DNA from 2 places in the Acetobacter persici genome. Region 2 is predicted to be linked to the other one. Evidence: riboswitches for the same ligand, from Rfam matches in the RefSeq annotation. Region 2 holds a riboswitch; the other holds the start of a gene.
What was found. A riboswitch is a leader RNA that binds a small molecule or an ion and turns the genes downstream of it on or off. The one in region 2 is predicted to bind cobalamin.

Region 1: it holds a riboswitch for cobalamin, as region 2 does, so the genes downstream of both, JK199_RS02730 (TonB-dependent receptor plug domain-containing protein) here and JK199_RS07605 (TonB-dependent receptor) in region 2, are expected to answer to the same signal.

Annotation. Positions count from the first base shown of each region.
Region 1 covers NZ_JAERKU010000002.1:118,965-129,712, forward strand. The annotation lists gene JK199_RS02700 (TonB-dependent siderophore receptor) at 1-555, opposite strand, end outside; gene JK199_RS02705 (DMT family transporter) at 945-1,262, shown strand; tRNA gene JK199_RS02710 (tRNA-His) at 1,440-1,515, opposite strand; gene JK199_RS02715 (aminotransferase) at 1,601-2,776, opposite strand; gene JK199_RS02720 (P-II family nitrogen regulator) at 3,050-3,388, shown strand; gene glnA (type I glutamate--ammonia ligase) at 3,487-4,932, shown strand; cobalamin riboswitch at 5,116-5,340, shown strand; gene JK199_RS02730 (TonB-dependent receptor plug domain-containing protein) at 5,464-7,671, shown strand; gene JK199_RS02735 (L-dopachrome tautomerase-related protein) at 7,896-8,999, shown strand; gene JK199_RS02740 (hypothetical protein) at 9,126-9,395, opposite strand; gene JK199_RS02745 (aldose epimerase family protein) at 9,537-10,748, opposite strand.
Region 2 covers NZ_JAERKU010000005.1:13,923-24,670, forward strand. The annotation lists gene JK199_RS07585 (DEAD/DEAH box helicase) at 18-1,316, opposite strand; gene JK199_RS07590 (metalloregulator ArsR/SmtB family transcription factor) at 1,478-1,789, shown strand; gene JK199_RS07595 (SdpI family protein) at 1,750-2,412, shown strand; gene JK199_RS07600 (S41 family peptidase) at 2,455-3,837, shown strand; gene JK199_RS07605 (TonB-dependent receptor) at 3,842-6,145, opposite strand; cobalamin riboswitch at 6,196-6,405, opposite strand; gene JK199_RS07610 (hypothetical protein) at 6,520-6,720, shown strand; gene JK199_RS07615 (CHRD domain-containing protein) at 6,838-7,281, shown strand; gene JK199_RS07620 (Hint domain-containing protein) at 7,430-10,159, opposite strand.

The sequences.
Region 1 (10,748 bases), on a different contig from region 2:
TTCCGCCGGATACGGCGTGGTGGAGACAACGTTCAGGCCGTCCAGACGGGAGTTGGCCACAACATCGGATTCAAACCCGCGGGACTGCGGGCGGGAAGTGTTGGGGTCCCCGCGCACTTCAAGCTGCACGGAGGGCAGATACTGCGCCATATCATTGATGCTGCGGATCTGCTGGTTGACCACCACGTCATGCGTCACACCCATGACGGAATAGGGCGTGTCCAGCGTATCGCGGTTGCCCAGCGGGCCGAGATACACAACCTTGTTCATGTATTTGGCGGCCGTGCCGTCTGCTGCATGATGCCCGTGGACGTTAATGGTCTCCCCGTTGGAGCCGTCCAGAATCCCGGCAATGGGGGTGGAGGTGCGTCTTGCGGCCCCCACAGCGGCTGGAGCTTTCAATGCGGCTTTTCTGGCAGGGGTGGCTTTGACAACGGCGCGTTTGTCAGCCGTGTCGTACGGGGCCGAAGCCGGGGTTGCGGCCAGAGCGGAACTTGTCAGCAGGAGTGCGCCGAATGTTCCTGAAGCGAAAAGGCGGGGAAAACGATCGTGCATGGCTCAGGCAGGTCCGGGAATTGGTAAAGAACAGAAGGTGAGCCGCTTCTGCCGGTCCTGCCGGGTGTTGTCCATATACGGTGATGCATAAACCTGTATATGCAGGAATATAATCACTGGACTGATGCCAGAATAATACAGTCAGGCCGCGTTCACTCGGAAATCCGGCGGGACTGTTCGGTTTTCTGCATCGGCGTAATGCAGAAAATCTATCGGAGAAGGCGGGAAGGAACCCGGCCCCTGTCGTGCCAGCAGGCTCAGTATTCTTGTGGTCTGTGTGGGTGATGGCAGCCAGAGGGAGGCGGACGTCTCCGGGGTGTGCCTTTATTGTGCCCGCTTCAGCCTGTCTTTAGCATGCGCTTCATCAGGCAACCGGAGAGAGATGTTACGTGAACTGGCTGTATTTATTTATGAGCGGGTTTCTGGAAATTGGCTTCACCACCTGTATGCGTTTTGCAAAAGGGTGGCAGGATATTGGCTGGTTTATCGGGCTGCTGTTTTGTCTAGTGACAAGTATCGGGCTGGTGCAGCTTGCAACCCGCACCATTCCACTGGGTACGGCCTATGCCATCTGGACAGCATTGGGCACCGCCGGAACCGTTGTGTTCGGCATGGTGGCGTTTCATGAACCCGTTTCCGTCATGCGGCTGGTGTTTATTGCCGGGATTATGGTGTGCGTGATCGGGCTGAAAGTCTGTGGTGGCTAAAAATGCCGGGCGGCTGAACAGAGCCGAAAACGGGGGGCGCCAGCTAGTTTTTGCTCAGGCGGCATTTGTGCGGAGTGGGAAAATCCAGACAAAGGGCAACATGCTCTGAGAAGCACGCAAGGCGCGCCTCTGGCAGCAGAGACTTTGCAGGAACTACACATTTAAAAAGGGAAATGCTGGGGCGAATGACGGGGCTCGAACCCGCGACAACCGGTACCACAAACCGGCGCTCTACCAGCTGAGCTACATCCGCCACACAGCAAGCGCTCATGTAGAGAAACGCGTATGCCCCGTCAAGACCGAGATGCGGTGAAGACGGAGAAAAATTCTCCGCGGCTTCAGGTCCGGGTGCTGGCCCAGCGTTCAATACGGGCAACGGCGTCCTGCAACACCGTGTCCTGTTTGCAAAAAGCGAAGCGGACCAGATGCCGGGGCGGGGTGCCATTGGCAGGGTCATAAAAGGCTGAGGCGGGGATGGTCGTCACCCCGGCTTCTTCCGTCAGCAGGCGGGCAAAGGCGACATCATCCAGCCCGTTGGCCAGCGGGGTGATATCCACCATGACAAAATAACTGCCATCGCACGGCAGCACGTCCAGCCCCACGCCGCGCAGCCCGGCGGAGAGAATGTCACGCTTGCGGGCCATGTCCCCGGCCAGATCCCGGAAATACTGCACATCTTTCTTCAGGCCGAACGCCACGGCGCGTTGCAGGTTGGGGGCGGTGGCAAACACCAGATTCTGGTGGGCCTTGGCGACGACCGATGCCAGCGGAGCCGGGGCCGTGACGTAGCCAACTTTCCAGCCCGTGAGCGAGAAGCTCTTGCCTGCACTGCCAATACGCAGGCACCTCTCGCGCATGCCGGGGCGCGTCATGAGTGAGACGTGCGGCGTGCCGAAGGTCAGGTGCTCATACACCTCATCACACACGGCATAGGCGTCGTGCTGGCTCAGCAGGCCTGCGATGAAGTCCAGCTCATCCGGGGTGAACACCTTGCCAGTGGGGTTCATGGGGGTGTTGAGTAGAATGGCCTTTGTGCGGGCGGAAAAAGCGGCGGCCAGAGCCTCCCGCGGCAGCGTCCAGCCTGGTTCTTCCAGCCGCACCAGCCGGGGCACGCCGCCAAGCTGGCGGACCATGGGGAGATAGGTGTCATAAAGCGGTTCAATCAGCACCACTTCATCCCCCGGTTCAATCAGGGCCATCAGGCAGGCGGCAAGGGCTTCCGTCGCACCAGATGTGACCACCACCTCCGACTCCGCACTGACCTCCAGCCCCTGAAAGCGGGCATTAGAGTCTGCCACCGCCGCGCGCAGCTCCGGCAGGCCGGTGAGGGGCGCATACTGGTTGCGCCCATCGAGCAGAGCATCCGCCGCAGCCTGCACCATATCCTGCGGGCCTTCCGTATCCGGGAAGCCCTGCCCGAGATTGATGGCGTCATGCGCGCGGGCCAGCTCAGACATGACGGTAAAAATGGTGGTGGGCAGGGCGGCAATCTGCCGGTTGAGCGGTTTGGTCATGGCCGTAAATCCTGGGAGTTGCCGGGGGAAGGGTGGCGAAAAAAAGCGAAAGTGGCGCGCAGAGTGGCACGGCCTTGCGGCGTGAGAAAAGAGGGGAGATTGGTGCTGGATCGTTATATTTCGCACAAGCCCGATTGCCCGCGCGGCCAACCCGTGCAAGTTTGGGGCTGTTCGCTCTGAGTCTTCATGCCCCCCGGGATGCCCCATGGGCAGGTTGCGCGCAGAAAGAACCCCCTCTTGTTGAGTGCAGCACCAGAATATTGATGACGTGACATGAGAAAGATCGAGGCCATAATCAAGCCGTTCAAGCTGGACGAGGTGAAGGAAGCCCTTCACGAACTCGGCCTGCAAGGCATTACCGTGATCGAAGCCAAGGGCTTCGGGCGGCAGAAAGGGCACACGGAGCTTTATCGTGGCGCGGAATATATTGTTGATTTTCTGCCCAAGATGAAAATTGAGGTTGTCTGCCCTGCCAGTCTGGTGGAGCGCGCGGTGGAAGCCATTTCCGCTGCTGCCCGGACCGGACGAATCGGGGACGGCAAGATCTTTATTCTCCCGGTGGAAGATGTGGTGCGAATCCGCACGGGGGAAAGAGGGGAAGACGCTATCTGAGGTGCCCCGGTGCGGGGCCGCCCGGCGGCGGACGCGAGTTTTATAATCCTAGACGTGCCGCAAGAGTGTGGTGCGCAACAGGTTGTAGGTGAAGACATATGGTGAAGAAAACGACCACTGCGGGTGACAGCAAAGCCGCAGCGATTGCTAAGGTTTTTGACCTGATCCAGGAAAACTCGGTCGAGTTTGTCGATCTGCGTTTCACGGATCCGCGCGGCAAGTGGCACCACACCACGCAGTATGTCACCACGATTGAAGAAGACACCTTTACCGAGGGCTTCATGTTCGACGGTTCTTCCATCGCTGGGTGGAAAGCCATTAACGAAAGTGACATGGTTCTGCTGCCGGACCCGGAAACCGCTGTGATGGACCCGTTTACGGCGCGCCCGCAGCTGATCCTGTTCTGTGACATCATTGAGCCGTCCACAGGCCAGCCCTATAACCGTGACCCGCGCTCCACCGCCAAACTGGCTGAGCAGTATCTGAAGTCCTCTGGGCTTGGTGATACCGCCTTCTTTGGTCCGGAAGCTGAATTCTTTATCTTCGATAACGTGCGCTTTGGCACGGGCCCGAACTTCGGCAAATATCAGCTCGACAGCATCGAAGGACCCGGCGCCTCCCTGAAGGATTACCCGGAAGGCAATATGGGCCATCGTCCGGGCGTGAAGGGTGGCTACTTCCCCGTGCCGCCGGTGGATAGCGAAAACGACCTGCGCGCAGAAATGCTCGCCACCATGGGTGAAATGGGTCTGCCGATTGAAAAGCAGCACCATGAAGTCGCACAGTCCCAGCACGAACTGGGCACCAAGTTCGACACGCTGGTCCGCTCTGCCGATTTCATGCAGATCTACAAATACTGCGTGCACAACGTCGCTCATTCCTACGGCAAGACCGCCACGTTTATGCCCAAGCCGATCTATGGCGATAACGGGTCCGGCATGCATGTGCACCAGTCCATCTGGAAAGACGGCAAGCCGACGTTTGCAGGCAATGGCTATGCGGACCTGTCCGATACCGCCCTGTATTACATCGGCGGTATCATCAAACATGCCAAGGCGCTGAACGCCTTCACCAACCCGTCCACCAACTCCTACAAGCGCCTGATTCCGGGTTTTGAAGCTCCGGTGCTGCTGGCCTACTCTGCGCGCAACCGCTCTGCGTCCTGCCGTATTCCGTATGCCACCAACCCCAAAGCCAAGCGCGTTGAAGTCCGCTTCCCGGACCCGACGGCCAACCCGTATCTGGCCTTCTCCGCCATGCTGATGGCCGGCATTGACGGCATCAAGAACAAGATCCACCCGGGCGACGCCATGGACAAGGATCTGTATGACCTGCCGCCGGAAGAACTGAAGCAGATCCCGACGGTTGCCGGGTCCCTGCGTGAAGCGCTGGAAGCTCTGTCTGCGGATTATGAGTTCCTGCTGGCTGGTGGCGTGTTCACCAAAGACCAGATCGACAGCTACATCGCCATCAAGTGGGAAGACGTGTATCGCTTTGAACACACGCCGCACCCGGTTGAGTTTGAAATGTACTACTCCGTCTGATCCCTCCTTCCCGGAGTTTCAGATGATCAGGAACGCGGCCTTCTTCGGAGGGCCGCGTTTTTTTGTGCCTGTCTTGGGGGACATTGCCGGGTGGGAGGCTGATGTGTTTTTGCGATTTTGGCGTTGCGTGTTGCCCTGTGGCAGCACTGTTGCACCGGGTAATTGACTCGACCGGGCAACGCGATATGACACCCGTGTGATGGTTTCCCCTGCAACGGGGGATGAAAAGGGAACCGGGTGCGGGCCGTGCTGGCCTTAGTCCCGGGCTGTCCCCGCAACTGTAAGCGGCAGGGCTGAGGCTGCCCGGACGTACCGCGTCCGGCCCACTGGAGCAGACGATTCTCCGGGAAGGGAAGGCTCAGTCAAAGTGCCGCAAGCCAGGAGACCTGCCATCCGGCACGTGGTTGCAATCAGGAGACGCCAGCCGGGGTGTGCTGGCGTGCGTGACTGAGTTTTGCTCCGGCCTTTGCCGCATGAGCAGGCGGAGCACGTTTTCCTGTGGCAACGGCTGACCACAGGATACGAGTTAAAATGAGTTTTTTTCGTTGCGCGCTGACCACCTCCACCATTCTGGCTGTCACCGGACTGTCTGTGGCTGGCGCACAGGCCGCCGCCTCTTCCGCGACCAATGCGCGTTCTGGCAAACCTTTTACGCATAAAGCCGCAGCTTCGGGCAGCCATCTGAAAAGCCGCGCCACCGGACGGACCGCAACGGACAACACAGTTCCTGCAATGCCGGGGCAGTCTGTCGCGGCGCTCGCACCGACGGGCCGCACGCTTGTCTCACTGAGCCCGTCTCAGGGATTGCCGGAGGTGGTGACGGTCAGTGCGCTGCGCAGACCCATACGGGCGGATGATGTCGGGTCCAGCGTGACGGTGGTGACGGAGGAGCAGATTGCCACCCAGCAGCGCCGCACCCTGCCGGATATTCTGGCGCGGCAGCCGGGGCTGAATGTGGTGCGGTCTGGCGGATTTGGCGGAACAACCTCCATCTTTATGCGCGGGGCAAACGCCAATGATGTGAAGGTGCGGATTGATGGCATGGACATCAATGACGGCAGTTCCGCCAGCAACGCGTTTGATGCCGGGCAGTTTGTAACGGACGGCATTGGCTCCATTGAAATCTTGCGCGGCCCCCAGAGCGGCCTGTATGGCGCGGATGCCATGGCGGGTGTGATTGATATCAACACAAAGCAAGGGCAGGGGCGCTTTAAACCGTTTGTGCGGATTGAAGGTGGGTCTTATGGCACGTTCAATCAGGCCTTCGGGGCATCAGGCAGCAGCGGGCGCTTCCACTATAATGTTGTGCTCTCTCATTACCGCACGGATGGGTTTCATGAAATTCCGCGCTATATTGAGCGGTATAATGGGGCCAACCGGGCCCAGCGCCGCGCGGGGGACCGGAATGATAACCGCAGCGCTAACGTCAAACTGGGTTATGATGTCACGCATAATTTTGATCTGGGTCTGACAGCACGGCTGATACAGGCCAACTATCATACCTTTACAGCGTATGATCAGGTTTATACGCCCTATAACGGGGACCAGCTGATCCGGGACCAGAATACCCAGAACGAGGCCGTGGTGCGCGGCACGGCGCATCTTTCCTCCTTTGGCGGGCGGTTTGATCAGGTTCTGGGGCTTGGCTACATGACCAACCGCCGCCGGTACATGCAGGACGGGTTGTACGCGGATGGTGATCCTGCCATGACAGACCCGGATTATTACCGTTCCACACGCCTGAAAGTGGACTGGCATGGCACGGTTGATCTGCGGAAATTCGGGACGGTTCTTGTGGGTGCCGAGCATTTTCATGATGGCATCAATGTCGCGACGGATGACCCGACCGAGCCAGTGCACACCACCGCAGGCATGGATACCACGGCGGGGTACGGGCAGTATGAAGGCAACTGGAACCGTGTTCTCTATGGTGCAGCCAACGTGCGGTATGATGCCAATTCCCGCTACGGCAACCATGTGACATGGCGTGTGGCTCCCGCCATCCATGTGCCCAATACGGGCACCATCATCAAAGCCAGTGCCGGGTCGGGCTTTCATGCACCCTCGCTATATCAGCTTTTTGTCAATCAGCGCGGCGCTGGCTGGGCGGAAGAAGGCAACGCCAACCTGAAAGCCGAAACCATGATTGGCTATGATGTCGGTGTTGAGCAGAAACTGCTGCATGACAAACTGCGTTTTGGCGCCACATGGTATGACAACAAGGTGCGGAACCTGATCCAGTCTTCTGCTTACGTCATGCCTGCTGCAGGGAGTGCGTGGGGGGATTATATCTATTCCTTCGGCAATGTTGGGCATGCGCGCATGTATGGGGTGGAGGCATTTCTGGACTGGAAGGCACTGGACACACTCAGTTTTGCGCTGAATTACACATGGACCCACGCGCGGGATACGGATAGTGACGCGCTGTTGCAGCGCCGCCCGCAGCATAAGTTCAACTTCAATACCACATGGTCTCCGGTGAAGGATTTCACCCTGTCTGGTAATATTCTCTATACCAGCGGCTGGCGGGATTATCCTCTGGTGGGAGAAAACTTTTGCGCGACCTGCGCAAAAGGGCATGGATATTTTACCATTGATCTGACCGCGAATTACAAAATCAACCGCTATATCTCGGTTTTTGCGCGGGCTGATAACCTGCTGAACCGGCAGTATGAAAACCCGGTGGGCTACCTCCAGCCGGGTCGGGCCGGATATGGCGGCTTTACGCTGAATTACTGATCCTGCATGCGGTTTTGTGTGCCGGAAGGCCATTGCGGCGGGGGTACGCTCCCGTGGCAATGGCCTTTTTTGCGTCATGCGGTAGAATGAGCGCACAGGTTAAGACGCATTTCAGAAAGGCATTCCTTATGCTCACGCATCGCCCCGAAGCACAGCTAGCATCCCCCCAGCCCCAGCCCCAGCCCCGGCGCCGCAGGCTTGGCGTGTGGGCGCGGACCGGCCTGATGACGGGTCTGCTCTGTGCCAGCGTCTCCGGCACGGCACTGGCGGAAGACAGCACCGTGCATAACTGGACTACCAGCGGAAATGTGACGGTCGCGGACCGCTTCCCCACCGTGCAGGCGTCCGGTATTGCCCGTCTGCCAGATGGGCGGGTTGTGCTTTCCCTGCCCACCAGCGCCCAGCGGCATAAAGGCCCGGTGCTGGTCACGTGGGCACCGGGGCACCTGACGCCGTTCCCCAGTGCGGCCGCACAGAGCAAAATCCTCTCGCCACTTGGCATGACGGTCGATGCCAATGGTCAGCTCTGGCTGCTGGATGAGGGCGTTCGGGCTGGCAGCAAAGCCAGAGCAAAACCGGCCCTGCTGCATATTGACCCGAAGACAAACAGGATTATCCGTCGCTACGCCCTGACTGCGCCAGCGGTGCGGCCAGACAGCCATGTGAATGATGTGCGCGTTGACCTTACACATGGCAGCGCGGGCACGGCTTTTATCAGTGATACATCCCAGACCACACACCCGGCTTTGCTGGTAGTCGATCTGGCCAGCGGACAGGCACGGCGCATTCTGAAAGAAACGGTGTCCGTCAGCCCCATACCGGGTTTTGTGATGGAAGCCGACGGGCGTCTTGGCCGCTATGATGCGGAACATCCGACCGTGCCGCAGGGCGGTGTGGATGGCGTGGCGCTGAGTGCGGATTCCACCCGGCTTTACTGGTCTCCGCTCTCCTCCCGCCGCCTTTACAGCGCCCCAACCGCTGTGCTGGCAGACCCGAATGCCACTGAGGCCACGTTAGAGGCTGCGGTAAAGGATGAAGGGGAAGTCGGCATTATGGACGGGATGATTACCGCCCCTGACGGCAGCCTGTATGTGACGGATATTGAGCGGCACGCGGTTGTGCGCCGTGCGCCGGATGGCAGCCTGTCCCTCGTGGCGCAGGATGCCCGCCTGATTGCGCCGGACAGTATGGCGTTTGATGGGAACTCCATCCTGCTGACAGTCGGCCAGTGGGCGCGCCTGCCGGACTTCCATAACGGAAAGGATATGCAGGAGCGACCGTATATTCTGGTGCGGATTACGCCTCTGGAAGCGCCTGCTCAGCCCTGACGGTTTTAGAAAAATGGCTTTCTGTACCGGAACGGGATATCAGGTGTCCGGAACGGTGCAGAGAGGGTTTTTCAGGCTCAGGGCTTTTGGTGCGCGGGTTTGCCAGAGTGATGTCGGGCGTTGACCTTAAATAAACCGTGGCACTTTATGGATTTTCCTTGAGCGCATATTCATGAGCGTGCAGCACGCCAGAGCGAATTTATTGCGTGGAAAGCTTTTGCTGTATCCGTAGAGGAAGACACTATCTTCATTGGTGACGGCTTCGTTGTCTTTCCCAAGGGGAATACGCTTTTCCGGATTGTTTTTATGGATAAAATTCCAGCCGCTGACAAAAGCCAGGCAGGCTTCATAATAAACAACGACAAATTCACGAGTGTTCTGTTCATAAAATTTCACAAAATGCGCGCATGGGGTTGAAACCGGCCCGGCCAGAAGAGAGTGAGCAGAGAACACTGGATGGGGCATCAGGGAGGTGTAATCCCCCTCTGCCCGTGCCAGCGGGCAGCGTCCGGCAGGCAGTTTTGCGGGCCTTAAAGGTCAGCCCTGATCAGCCCCAAACTCAAAAATCGTGGTCTGATCAAAATCCTCACCCGGTCTGAGCACGGTGGAGGGAAAGTTGGGGTGATGCGGGGAGTCCGGGAAAAACTGGGTTTCCAGCGCAATACCATCCGTCTGGCGATAGGTCTGGCCGGACGGCCCGGCGTAGCGGCCATCCAGACTGTTGCCCGTATAAACCTGAAGGCCGGGCTGCGTGGTAGATACGGACAGGCTGCGCCCGCTGGCCGGGTCCGTGAGGGTGGCGGCAAGGCCGGGTGCTGTGCCGGTTGGGGCGTTGAGCACCCAGTTCTGGTCATACCCGCGCGCCTGAAGCATCTGGCTGAAGGTGCTGCGCAGTCGCTCCCCGATGCGGTGCGGTGTGCGGAAATCAAGCGGCGTATTCTCAACTTTGGCGATATCACCTGTCGGGATGGAGGCAGCATCCGTTGGGGTGTAATGGTCCGCATTCAGGGTCAGGACGTGGTTTTCCACTGTGCCGGAGCCTTCGCCTCCCAGATTGAAATAGCTGTGATTTGTCAGGTTCAGGACGGTAGGGCGGTCTGTGCTGGCGCGGTAGCGGATGCTCAGCCGGTTGGTGTTGTCCAGAATGTAGGACACATGCACGGTCAGTGTGCCGGGAAAGCCTTCATCCCCGTCCGGGCTGACCAGTGTAAGCTCCGCCCCCGTTGCGTCCGTCAGGTCAGGGATTTTCTTGACAGACCATATCTTTTTATCAAACCCGTTGCGGCCGCCATGCAGGGTATTGGGTGGTTCCGTGGCGGCAAGATGGTATGTGCTGCCATCCAGATCAAACGTGGCATTGGCAATGCGGTTGGCATAGCGCCCCACCAGCGCGCCAAAATACAGGCCCCCTGCGGCGCTGTCGCGCGTATAGCCTTCCAGTGTTGGAAAACCCAGAACAATGTTGGCGAATTTTCCCGTTTTATCCGGTGTGGAGATCGCGGTGATGATGCCGCCATAGGAGAGGAACTGCACGCTCAGCCCGGCTTTGTTGCGCAATGTATAGCGCGAGACTTTCTGACCATCCGCCAGTGTGCCAAACGGCTCGGCCTCAAACGCCGCGTCTGTTTCTGCATGGGACACAAACGGGAGCAGTGCCAGCAGTGCGGCGATGCCCGCCGTTGCCGGGCGGCGGAGGCGGGCGAGAAAGCTGCGCGGTGCGGCAGCGGGGGAGGGAGCGTGTGGCGTCAT
Region 2 (10,748 bases):
AACAGCCTGTTTTACACTCAGGCCCCGGTGCGGGCGGCCTGAGCGGCGGCGCGGGCGGCGGCTTTTTCTTCTTCGGTCCAGATTTTACGTTCACGCACTTTTTGCGGTTTGATCTGCTTGACCGGACCGCCACCGAGGACGGGCGCGCGCTTGGTGGAGGTACGGGCTTCTTCCGAATGCCAGGGGTGGTCGGTGTGGATGGTCAGGGTGCGGCCAATTTCACGCTCAACATCATGCAGCCATGCGCGCTGTTCGGCATCGCACAGGGTAATGGCGTAGCCGCTGCGCCCTGCCCGGCCTGTGCGGCCGATGCGATGGACGTAGCTTTCCGGCAGGCTCGGCAGGTCATGATTGAAAACATGCGTGACCGTATCAACATCAATGCCGCGCGCGGCGATGTCTGTCGCCACCAGAACCTGCGCCGTGCCAGCACGGAAAGCGTCGAGAGCGCGTTCCCGCTGGCCCTGTGATTTATTGCCGTGCAGGGCTTCCGCCGTGATCCCGGCCTCGGTGATGAAGGCGCAGACTTCATTCGCGATGTTCTTTTGCAGCGTAAACACCACGGCCTGCCCCATGCCGGGGGTACGCAGCAGGTCCAGAAGGGCTTCCTTCTTATGCGCCGCATCCATGAACATAACGGACTGTTCAATCCGGTCTACCGTGGTGGACGGCGGGGCAATTTCAACATTGGCCGGGTTGTTCAGCAGGCTTTCCGCCAGCGCCGCAATGGATTTGGGCATTGTGGCGGAGAGCAGGATGGTGTGCCGGTCTTTGGGCAGGGTCGCGACAATACGCTCGATGGGTTTTGCGAAGCCCATGTCCAGCATCTGGTCGGCTTCATCCAGCACGAGGGCTTCAAGCCGGGAGAGGTCACATTCGCCCTGCGTGACCAGATCCAGCAGGCGGCCGGGGGCGGCGACAATCACATCCACGCCGTTTTTCAGGGCGTTGATCTGGTGCATGGGGCTGACGCCACCAAAAATGGTGGTGACAGTAAACGGCAGGTGCCGGCCGAAACTTTCAAACCCTTCCGCAATCTGGGAGACCAGCTCCCGCGTGGGGGCCAGCACCAGAACGCGCGCGCCGCCTTTGGGGGCCGGACGCGGGTTTTGGGCCATACGGTGCAGCAGAGGCAGCACGAAGGAGGCTGTTTTGCCGGTACCCGTCTGGGCCATGCCCAGCAGATCCCGCCCTTCCAGCAGCAACGGAATGGACTGTGCCTGAATGGGTGTGGGGTTGGTGTAACCTGCCTCAGCCAGCGCATCCTGCAGGGGCTGCGCCAGAGGGAGATCAGCAAATGTAACAGACGGGGACATGCAGGCAGCGCCTCCGGCGCTCAGTAAGGCTGCGCCGGGTGGGGCATCGCGGTTTTGGAACGGGGCCTTTTACGGGCCGGGGGTGCGGTGCGTCAACCAAAAGACGGGGCTGTGCAAAAATTATATGGTTTCTAATTTGGTAATTTGCTAAATAACGAATCATGAATGACGTGTTCAAAGCCCTTGCCGACCCGACCCGCCGGGCCATTCTGGAAATGCTGCGGGACCGCGCCATGAGTGCTGGCGACATTGCCGCGTGCTTTACGCTCGCCAAGCCGACCCTCTCCGGGCATCTGGGCGTGCTGCTGGCGGCGGACCTTGTGCACCGGGAGCGGATTGGCACAACGCTTGTGTATCACCTGAAACTTTCAGTTCTGGAAGAGGCCTGGCTACGCCTTGCCTCCACCATGCGCCTTGGAAAGGACGCCCCGCCATGCAGCACAGATACGGCCCCCGCATCACCCTCGCGCTGAGCGCCGCCACGCTCGCCATTGGTCTGGTTCTTCTGTGGCGCGCGCCGGACGGGGCGCTTGTGCCTGTCCATTTTTCCGGCCAGTGGGTGCCGGACCGGTTTGCAACCCCAGCCCACGCGCTGACGGTCTGGGTGGGCCTGCTGGCGGCACTCTGGCTGTTCTTCCGTGCCGTGGCGTATGGACTGCGGAACCACAGCGGATTTCAGGCCTCCGTGCGCGTGTATGATCAGGCGTGGATAACGCTGACAGCCCTGCTGTGCGCTCTGACTGTGGGCTGTATGGAGGCTGCACTGGGGATAAAAATTGCTCTGGGGTCACTCAGTTCTGTCATGCTCGGGGTTTTCTTTATTGTCGTGGGGAATGGTCTGGGGAAGATCCGCCCCAATAGCGTTCTGGGTCTACGGACCCCGTGGACGAAAGCCAGCGTGCGGGTGTGGGAGCGCACGCACCGGGCCTGTGCGCCCTTTTTTATTCTGACCGGCGTTTTTTTGACGGCCACCGGCTTTGGCGTGCTGGGCGCACCGCTGAACAGGACGATTATGAATCTCTGCCTGCTGGGGCTGGTTGCGCTCTGCTATGGACTTTCATGGATTTACTGGCGGCAGGAGCAAAAATACGGGTAAGGTACCGGGGATGGACTGACCGTTTCTCCGGAAAGAGACCTTATGAACACACAGGTTTTTCTGCTCTGCGCGGCTGTGCTGCTGTTGGCGCCTGCCAGAGGTTTTGCCGCGCCTGCCCGTGAGACGCTTTTTGACCCGCAGCATCAGTTTACGCTTTCTGCCGGGCCGGGCTGCGCGGACCGAGGGCCGGGTATCACGCTCCAGTCCGCCACCGCCAGCCCGCGACAATTTGCCGCCACACGGACCGAACTGCCTGCGGAAAAGATGCGGAACACGACCCTCCAGCTCCAGGCCACACTTCATGTGCGGGCGGTGCAGACCGGAGCCGGGCTCTGGGTTGGGCTGTATAACGGCACGCAGCAGAGTGCATTGAGAAACACACAGAAAGACCCGGTGCGCGGGGAGGATCTGACCCGTACTCAGACAATTACGCTCTGGGTGCCCCCACAAACAACGCGCATTGTGTATGGCGTCACGCTACAGGGCACAGGCAGCGTGACCGCCTGTGGCTTACGCATGGAGGCTCCCGCGCCTGCGGAAAACAGGGAGGCTTCTGAGTCCTCTCTGCCCGTCAGGACCATGCGTTTTGTTCTTGATACTGTGCGGGAGCGTGCTTTGCACAGTGCTGCGATTGACTGGAGCACACGCACCCCGGCCCTGCTGGATCTGGCCAGACACGCCAGTGAGGACGATCTTTACGCCGAGATGCGGCACCTGCTGGCGGACCTGCATGACGGGCATAGTTTTATACTGCCCCCCACCAGAGCCAGAGGATTATCAGAACGACCTGCGACGCTGCCGGTTTTTACGAAACTCTCCTCTGGCATCAAGATGATTTCGGTTCCTGATTTTACATCCCACAACCCTGAGGCCATGACGGCCTTTTCCGCCGCAGGGCACACGATCTTTGCGCAAGCGTCTGACATGCGGGGCTGGATTGTGGATTTGCGCGGTGACCAGGGCGGGAATATGTGGGCGATGCTCGGGATTTTAAAACCCCTGCTTGGCTCGGGGGATCTGGGCGTGTTTGAAGACCGGACAGGCCAGCGGTCCAGACCCTGGCGCGCTGAAATACAGGGGAGCGGACAGGTGCAGGCAACCGGGCCGGATTTAGCCCGCGTGCCTGTGGCGGTTCTGATTGGCCCGCAGACTGCCAGCGCGGGCGAGGCGGTTGCCATTGCGCTGAAAGGCCGCCCTCAGACACGGTTTTTTGGACGCGCGACACACGGCCAGACTACCGGCAACACAACTTTCACCCTGCCGGACGGTGGGATGCTGGCGCTGGCGACCGAGCATGAATGTGACCGGAGAGGGCAATGCTATGAGGGGCCAGTGCAGCCGGATGACGTGCAGGCTGACCCGGATGCGGCGTTACGGGCGGCGGAGGAGTGGATGCAGAACAGCTTTCCTCAAACACTCCAATAGATTTTTAGAAATTCGCCGTAACGGAGAAGCGGGCGGAGCGAGGTTCCAGAGGATGATAGGTGGAGCCTGTTTCAACCGGGGATGTGGGGGTCAGGCGGTAATCATAAGCATACTGGGAGGCAGAGGCGTGGGTGTTGGTCAGGTTATAGAGACTGGCCTGCACCTGAAGGTATTTTGTGATGTGGTAGCCGACATCCAGATTCACTTCCTTATAGCCGTGTGAGCGCATGGAGTTATCTTCAATCAACGGATAGGAGCCGAGCCAGCGGAACTGCACGCCACCAAAGATGCCGCAGGGGTGGTCCGCCAGCAGGCCGAACGAGCCGATAAAATTGGGGGCATTGGCCACATACAGCCCCGGCAGACCATACACACCGGGATTGCCGGTAAAATAACGGGCATGGGTTGAGGCGATATCTGCATTCAGCTCCAGCCAGGATAGCGGGTGATACTGGCCGGAGAGTTCAAACCCCTGCCTGCGGCTGGGGGCGCCGGCGTCATTCACGCCTTCATCCGCATCATATGTCAGTTCCGAGCTAAAATCGATCCGGAAAAAGGCTGCCTGTAAATTCAGTTTTGGGATGATATTGGTGCGCACGCCCAGTTCTTCACTGGTGGCGCGTGTCATGAAGGGCGTGGCGATGGCCCCGTTGGCAATGCCGTCGGTCGGGACGGTACCCAGCACGGCACGGATATCGTTAGAATGGTAGCCCTGCCCTGCGCTGATATAAAACTCCGTTTTATACCACGGGCCAAAAATCAGGCTGCCCTTGGGCTGGAAAAGCCACTGATGCACCTTGCCGTTATAGCCGGAAACAAGACTGTGGTCTGAACCGCCGTAATAATCCCCGCGCAGGCCGACAACAGTGCGCAGCCAGGGCAGCCAGTGCGTAATATTCTGGCCAAACAGGCCGACATTGCCCTGAGATACTGTATCGGCATTACAGACATACCGGCCTGTGGGCACGCTGCTGTCCGGGCAGTCCGGCAGGACTTTCCGCTGGTGGGTGTGGCGGCGGTCAATATAAATACTGTCCCAGCGGCCCTGTACGCCAAAAGTGGTGTCTGTTGCACGGTGCAGCACCGTATCATGCCGCTGATAGGCGGACGTGCCACCAAAGGTGGTGCGGGTTTCATCCTGCTGTTCCTGATCCCCGTTGATGGGGTCATTCAGGTAATGACTGAAATCATTCCATAATGTCAGGCGGCTATGCACAACATAGAGGGACGTTTTAAGCTGCCAGTTATCCTGATGCAGAACGTGATGGGCGGAGACGCTGAACCGTTCTGAATAGCCGCCATCACTTGGGTCGAGAGAGCCGTAACGGCTGATCAGGCCTTTCTGATAGGCTTCCAGTGGCTGATCTGTCGTGTTGTTCCACAGGCCCCGGTAATACAGGCCAGTCAGGTTGAATTTGGTGTGTTCTGTTGTGTGGGTGTAGCGGGCAGCGGATTTGATGCCCCGGAAATTATCCGGATGCGCCCACGGGCCATTGAGATGGTCGAGCGAGAAAGCGCCAAGCAGCTTATCGCCATTTTTGAAATGGGCTGTATCGCCAATAAAGGCATGCTGGTCCCCCAGCGTGCCGAGGCTGCCGGTGGCCTGCCCGCGCAGATCATCCGTCAGGCGGATATGGTCGGACCCGACGACGCCAAAATCCCCCACATCCGCGTAAAACGGGCCTTTGGTGTAGTCGATCCCCTGCGCAAGTTCGGGCATGAGGAAATTGACGTCCGTATAGCCCTGCCCGTGCGCGTGGGTGGGTTCATTCACCGGCATATCATCCACAAAACTGGCGAGGTCTGTGCCGTGATCAAGATTGAAGCCACGCAGCAGATACTGGTTGGCTTTGCCCTCGCCCGAATGGGCCGTGACAACCAGACCGGGCACGGATTCCAGCAACTGGCCCACGCGATACACCGGGCGCAGGCGGAGTTCTTTGGCAGTAATGCTGCCCTGACTGGCGGTGAGCGCGCGGCCAATCGGGTCTGTGTGGGAGGCGATCACCTGAAGATGTTCTTCCCCGTGGGCGTCAGCCGTTTTGTGGCCGAGGAGCTTCTGGGCGGAGACCGGGGGACGGCGGTCCGCAGAGGGGGTGCCGGACGTCGCGCGCTGGCGTTGAGCGGAAGCAGGACGAACGCCGGTCTGGGGGGCGTGCGGGCCTGTGGTTGTCGCGGTGCGTCTGGCAGTCCCTCCGCCGGGTTTTGCGCGGTGGGCCGCCTGTGCCGTGAGGGTGGTGAAAGCGGAGGCGCAGAGCAGCGCGACGACAAACGGAGAGCGCCCGCGCCCGGCAGGACGCGGAAACACGACGTGGACCATACCTGTTCCCCGATATCCGGCGCACCCCGTCCGGCTATCATGACTGAGCGACGAAGGCAGGTCTCCTGGCTCACGGAGGGGGATCTGATGCGCCTTCCCAGCCTTTTGGGCCAGTGGCGTGAGGCATCAGCGCACCGTTTACAGTTGCGGGGGCAGCCGCTGCCTGAACCCCGGACTGATGGCCCGGCCGGATTCTTCAGCGTTCCCTTTTCACTCGCTTGCGCGAGACCTTCGACAGCCGCAGAGGTAGGGGATGGGTTCCGGGCCGGTCAAGGGTTGGGGGATGGTGATTTCAAAAAAACGTCACACCGTGCGAGGGGCCGAAGCGTATAGGAAGAGGGCGTCTGAAATCTTTCTGCCTTGTGAGCACGATGATGCCTCAGTCTTCCAGCCCCGCACCCGAAACTGCCCCGGCCCTCACGTTGCGGGAGGCTGCTACGGAGCGGTGGCTGGCAACATTGCGCCAGAAAATGAAAGCGGACGGCACGCAGCCCCGCGTCCATTTTAGCCGCACACCGGACCGCCTGCCTGACCGTGAAGGCGTGATGCGGGATTTTGAATAACCGCTCACGTTTTGTGAGCGGAAGCAACGGTCTTTCCTCTGAGACGTTTTGAAGCTGTGGCGGTGCCCGTTTTTTCGGGTGCTGCGCGTTTTCTAACGGAATGAGGACGTTGCCGTGATGACCCTGCCCCGCAAACCGGTTTTAAGTCTGGTGCTGGCTGCCGGCCTGCTTGGCGCTGGTATGGCGGCTGCTCCGGCACACGCCCAGCGCAGTATGCTGTTTTCCGGCACTCTGGCCCCTGAGCATGGCGCGCCCGCCCACATGCAGGGCAAAGTGATGGCGCTGTATTACCCCGGAGCGCATGTGCTGCGCTACACCGTGACATGGGACGGCCTGACCGGCCCGGTGACCATGGCCCATCTGCATGGCCCTGCCCTGCCCGGCAAGGACGCGCCAGCAATGGTGACAGTGCATGGCCCCTATAAAAGCCCGCTGAGTGGCAGCGTGATGCTGAGCAGCGAGACAGAACGTGACCTGCAGGACGGGCGTGTTTACCTGAACCTGCATACCAAAGCCTATCCGGGAGGAGAGGCGCGGGCGTGGCTGGGGAAGAGTGAGTAACGAATTCCGTGCGAAGAGGTGAGACACTCGTTCAGCACCGAGGTTCTCAAACGACATGACAGCGTGCAGGTAAAAAAATTCCGGGGCCATCCTGTGCTGTACAGGATGGCCCCGGTATTCTCTCTTAAGACTCAGTTTTTACGACGGCTCAGGCAGAGTGAGCGGCAGTTTCTGGCTCCGGCGTGGCATCTGTCTGCTGGTAAGGGCCGGCCGCGCAGACATTCAGCGTCAGCAGGCTCATTGAGCGCCTGATCATAAGCGGCAGCGGCAGGTGAGCATGGCCACTGGTCCAGGCATAATCTGCCTCTGCGGCATACCAGCCAGCCAGTTTGTCCTGCTCAAGATGTGCGGTGATCCTGGTCGTCTTATTGGCTGTCATCAGATGGATTTTTCCAATGGCGACACCCAGCATACGGCGATCATCCACAAACGGACCAATCACATCACTCGGGCGGCTGGCGCGGGAGACGATCTCAACAGATGCGACGCCCGGCGGCAGCATGAAGCGATATTGTCCGTCTTTTTGAGATACCGGACGAACGATAGCACCCGTTTGGGTGATCAGATGCAGCTCCGGATTGGTTGTCATAGTAGATTTGTCGGGTACCTGACGGTCAGACACATTTTCTGCCCGGCCTGCCAGCTTATGGAACAGCGGCTCTACAAAGGCACGATCCACGCTCAGCGGAACAGCCGCGTCCGTCGCCCAGTCCTGCGGTGTGCCACCGAGAGCCACAACAGAACCAGACTGAGAGAACGTCCGGCGGTTCCCTGTATCCAGATAGCTTTCTGTCAACATGCCATCGGCCATCAGAACGGAATGCTGTTCCGTTTCTACATGGAAATAGTCATAGGACGTGATGGACGTATCATAGAAAATGGAAGCGCCATTCACCAGCATACGAACCGGGACAAAGCGCCCTGAGAAAAACAGGCAATGTTCCGGGGTAATGAGCATATCCTTATACGGCACGCCTTCAACAATAGCGTCTTTGCAAATGCGCACCGGATATCCTGCCTGATCGTCCGCCAGATGAGTGCGCACTTCAGCATGGGCCTTACCGGCCCAGACAATGCGGCGGGATTGCAGAGAACCGTCCACATACGCCGTGACTTCATCGCCAAGACGGAGGGTTTCAACGGCGACTTCCCCAGCCGGGGTTTTAATCATAGTGCCGGAAAGGAAGCAGACTTCACCCAGAGCCCCACCGTTGCCATTGCTGACCAGCTCGAAGCCCGTTGCTTTAACACCGGGAATGTTGAGGGTAATGGTCTCTTTGTTAGCCAGCGTGATCACGACCTGATCATCTGACGGGTAGGCATAGGACACCCCGTCCGCAGAAACACCTGCCAGATCAATACTGTCAGAATTCCCGGGGGCAGTACCACTAAAGCCGCTGATGACGGTGCTGACAGTCCCACCATTTTCCAGACCGGAAATCGTCAGGCCGTGGTTCGCATCAGTCGGGAGGACAACAGTGCCACCAGCATTGTTCCACAGGGTCGCAGAGCCTCCGGCCTGAAGGGTAATAACGCCGGAGAGGACGCCACCGTTACTGACAGTGACAAGACCTGTGCTGGCGACGCTTGTATCACCCAGTGTGCCACCAGATTCTACATAAACTTCGCCGCCCGCTGTGACCGTATTATTATCTGCGTGCCCACCAGAGGCGATATCAAGAACACCACTGGTATTGATGGTAGTACCTGTTGCAGATCCCTGCAAACCCAGACCACCACGGCTGTCAATTACCGTGTTAACGGCAGAACCACCGGCCATGACGCGCCCGAGACTCCAGGCTTCAAACGTAGCCGCAGACATTGTAGCGCCACTGTCAACAATGACGTTCAGCGAGGTGTTACCGGACGATGCACTGATGGTTGCAGAATTGAGCGTCGCACCAGACTGCGCTGACAGAACACCCCCATTTACAGTGGTGTTTTCTGCAACGCCGGTCGCGCCGCCGACATATATGGTACCGCCGCTGACAACTGTCCCACTCTCAAGAGACCCCGCCACCCCAACGCCGGCGCCGGAGGAGACAACAGCGCTCAGAACCTGTCCCCCGGCACTGATGCCCAGAGTATTACCTGAACTCAGCTTGGCATTTGAAAGAGTAGCGCCTGATTCGACAACAATGATGGCCGCGCCAGCCTGAGGAGTCTCACCTGTATCTACCGCGCCGCTTTTTAGAATCAGCGTTCCGCCACTCGTCCCCCAGTCAAATACTGGCGGAGAGTTATAGGCGCTGATCGTACCGCCATTGAGCGTTGCAGATTCTGTCGCACCGGCAGAAAAGACTGCTGTTGTACCTGAATTGATGGTTCCCTGAACAAGCGTTCCCCCACTGTTAACAACCAGAGCGTTACCAGACTGAAGAGTTACGTTTGAAAGAGTGGCGCCAGAACTCACAATGATGCTGGCGCTACCTGCGACAAGATTATTTTCAGTATCAGTGGCGCCGGATTGCAGGATGACCGTGCCACCCGCAGTAGACCATGTGTGCGCGGCAATCTCTTTGCTGGCAATGATCGTTCCGCCGGACAGGATATAATCTGTACCGGTATATTGTTGTGCACCATTCTCAATGGTCAGGGTGCCGCCACTTTGTATAGTGACAGGTGTAGCCGAGGCGTAACTTATAAGAGATCCACTCTGTAAAACAATAGAACCACCTGAGGAAATGACAGTACTACCTTCTAATCTTCCGCCGCTGGTGACGGTAACTTTTCCGCCTGCACTAACAGAAGCAGGCGAATTGATCCCGCCAGATAAGACCACCACAGAAGAATATGCGCTGGTATAAAAATTACCCGGAGGGCCGTCACCCGTAACACGGTCCGTAACATACAGTATTCCACTCGAAACGTAACTCATAGCCCCTTACTCCTTGAAGGATTCAGCAAAAAACCAAAAAAAAGCCTCGAGAAACATACGTATATTTTCTATTAACAATTTAATTACTTTGGGAGACACGCGTCAAACGACTAAAAGTTGTCAGCAATCAACTGTTTATTTTTTTCAGAACTTTTCAGATAAACATGCTGTGCCAACGCACGAATAAGGCGAAAATATGTCTTTTTCTTATCCTTAATTTATAGAAAAACTATATTTTTTCCCTTTATTTTTCAAATTTGTATGGAAGCGGGCATGTTGCCTGTATTTTCGACACAGCTCGCAATTGTCGAGGTTAGCAGCGTTCCCCCACAATAACGTCAATGATCCACTTAAAGTATTATATTAATACAGATAATCTGACATGAAAAACTTTCAGAAAATTTGAAAAATAGACCTATAAATATAAAATTTTTTATATTTATTTTGTATGCGCCTGAAATTTTTGTTTTAACATTACCAATCCTAAAGAAACAAAATCTGGAAAGGAAAGGCAAATAGAGGAAGAGGAAAGCAGCATATTAATGCATACCCGCAAACCAGATAAGATCAGATATGAAACAATATTATT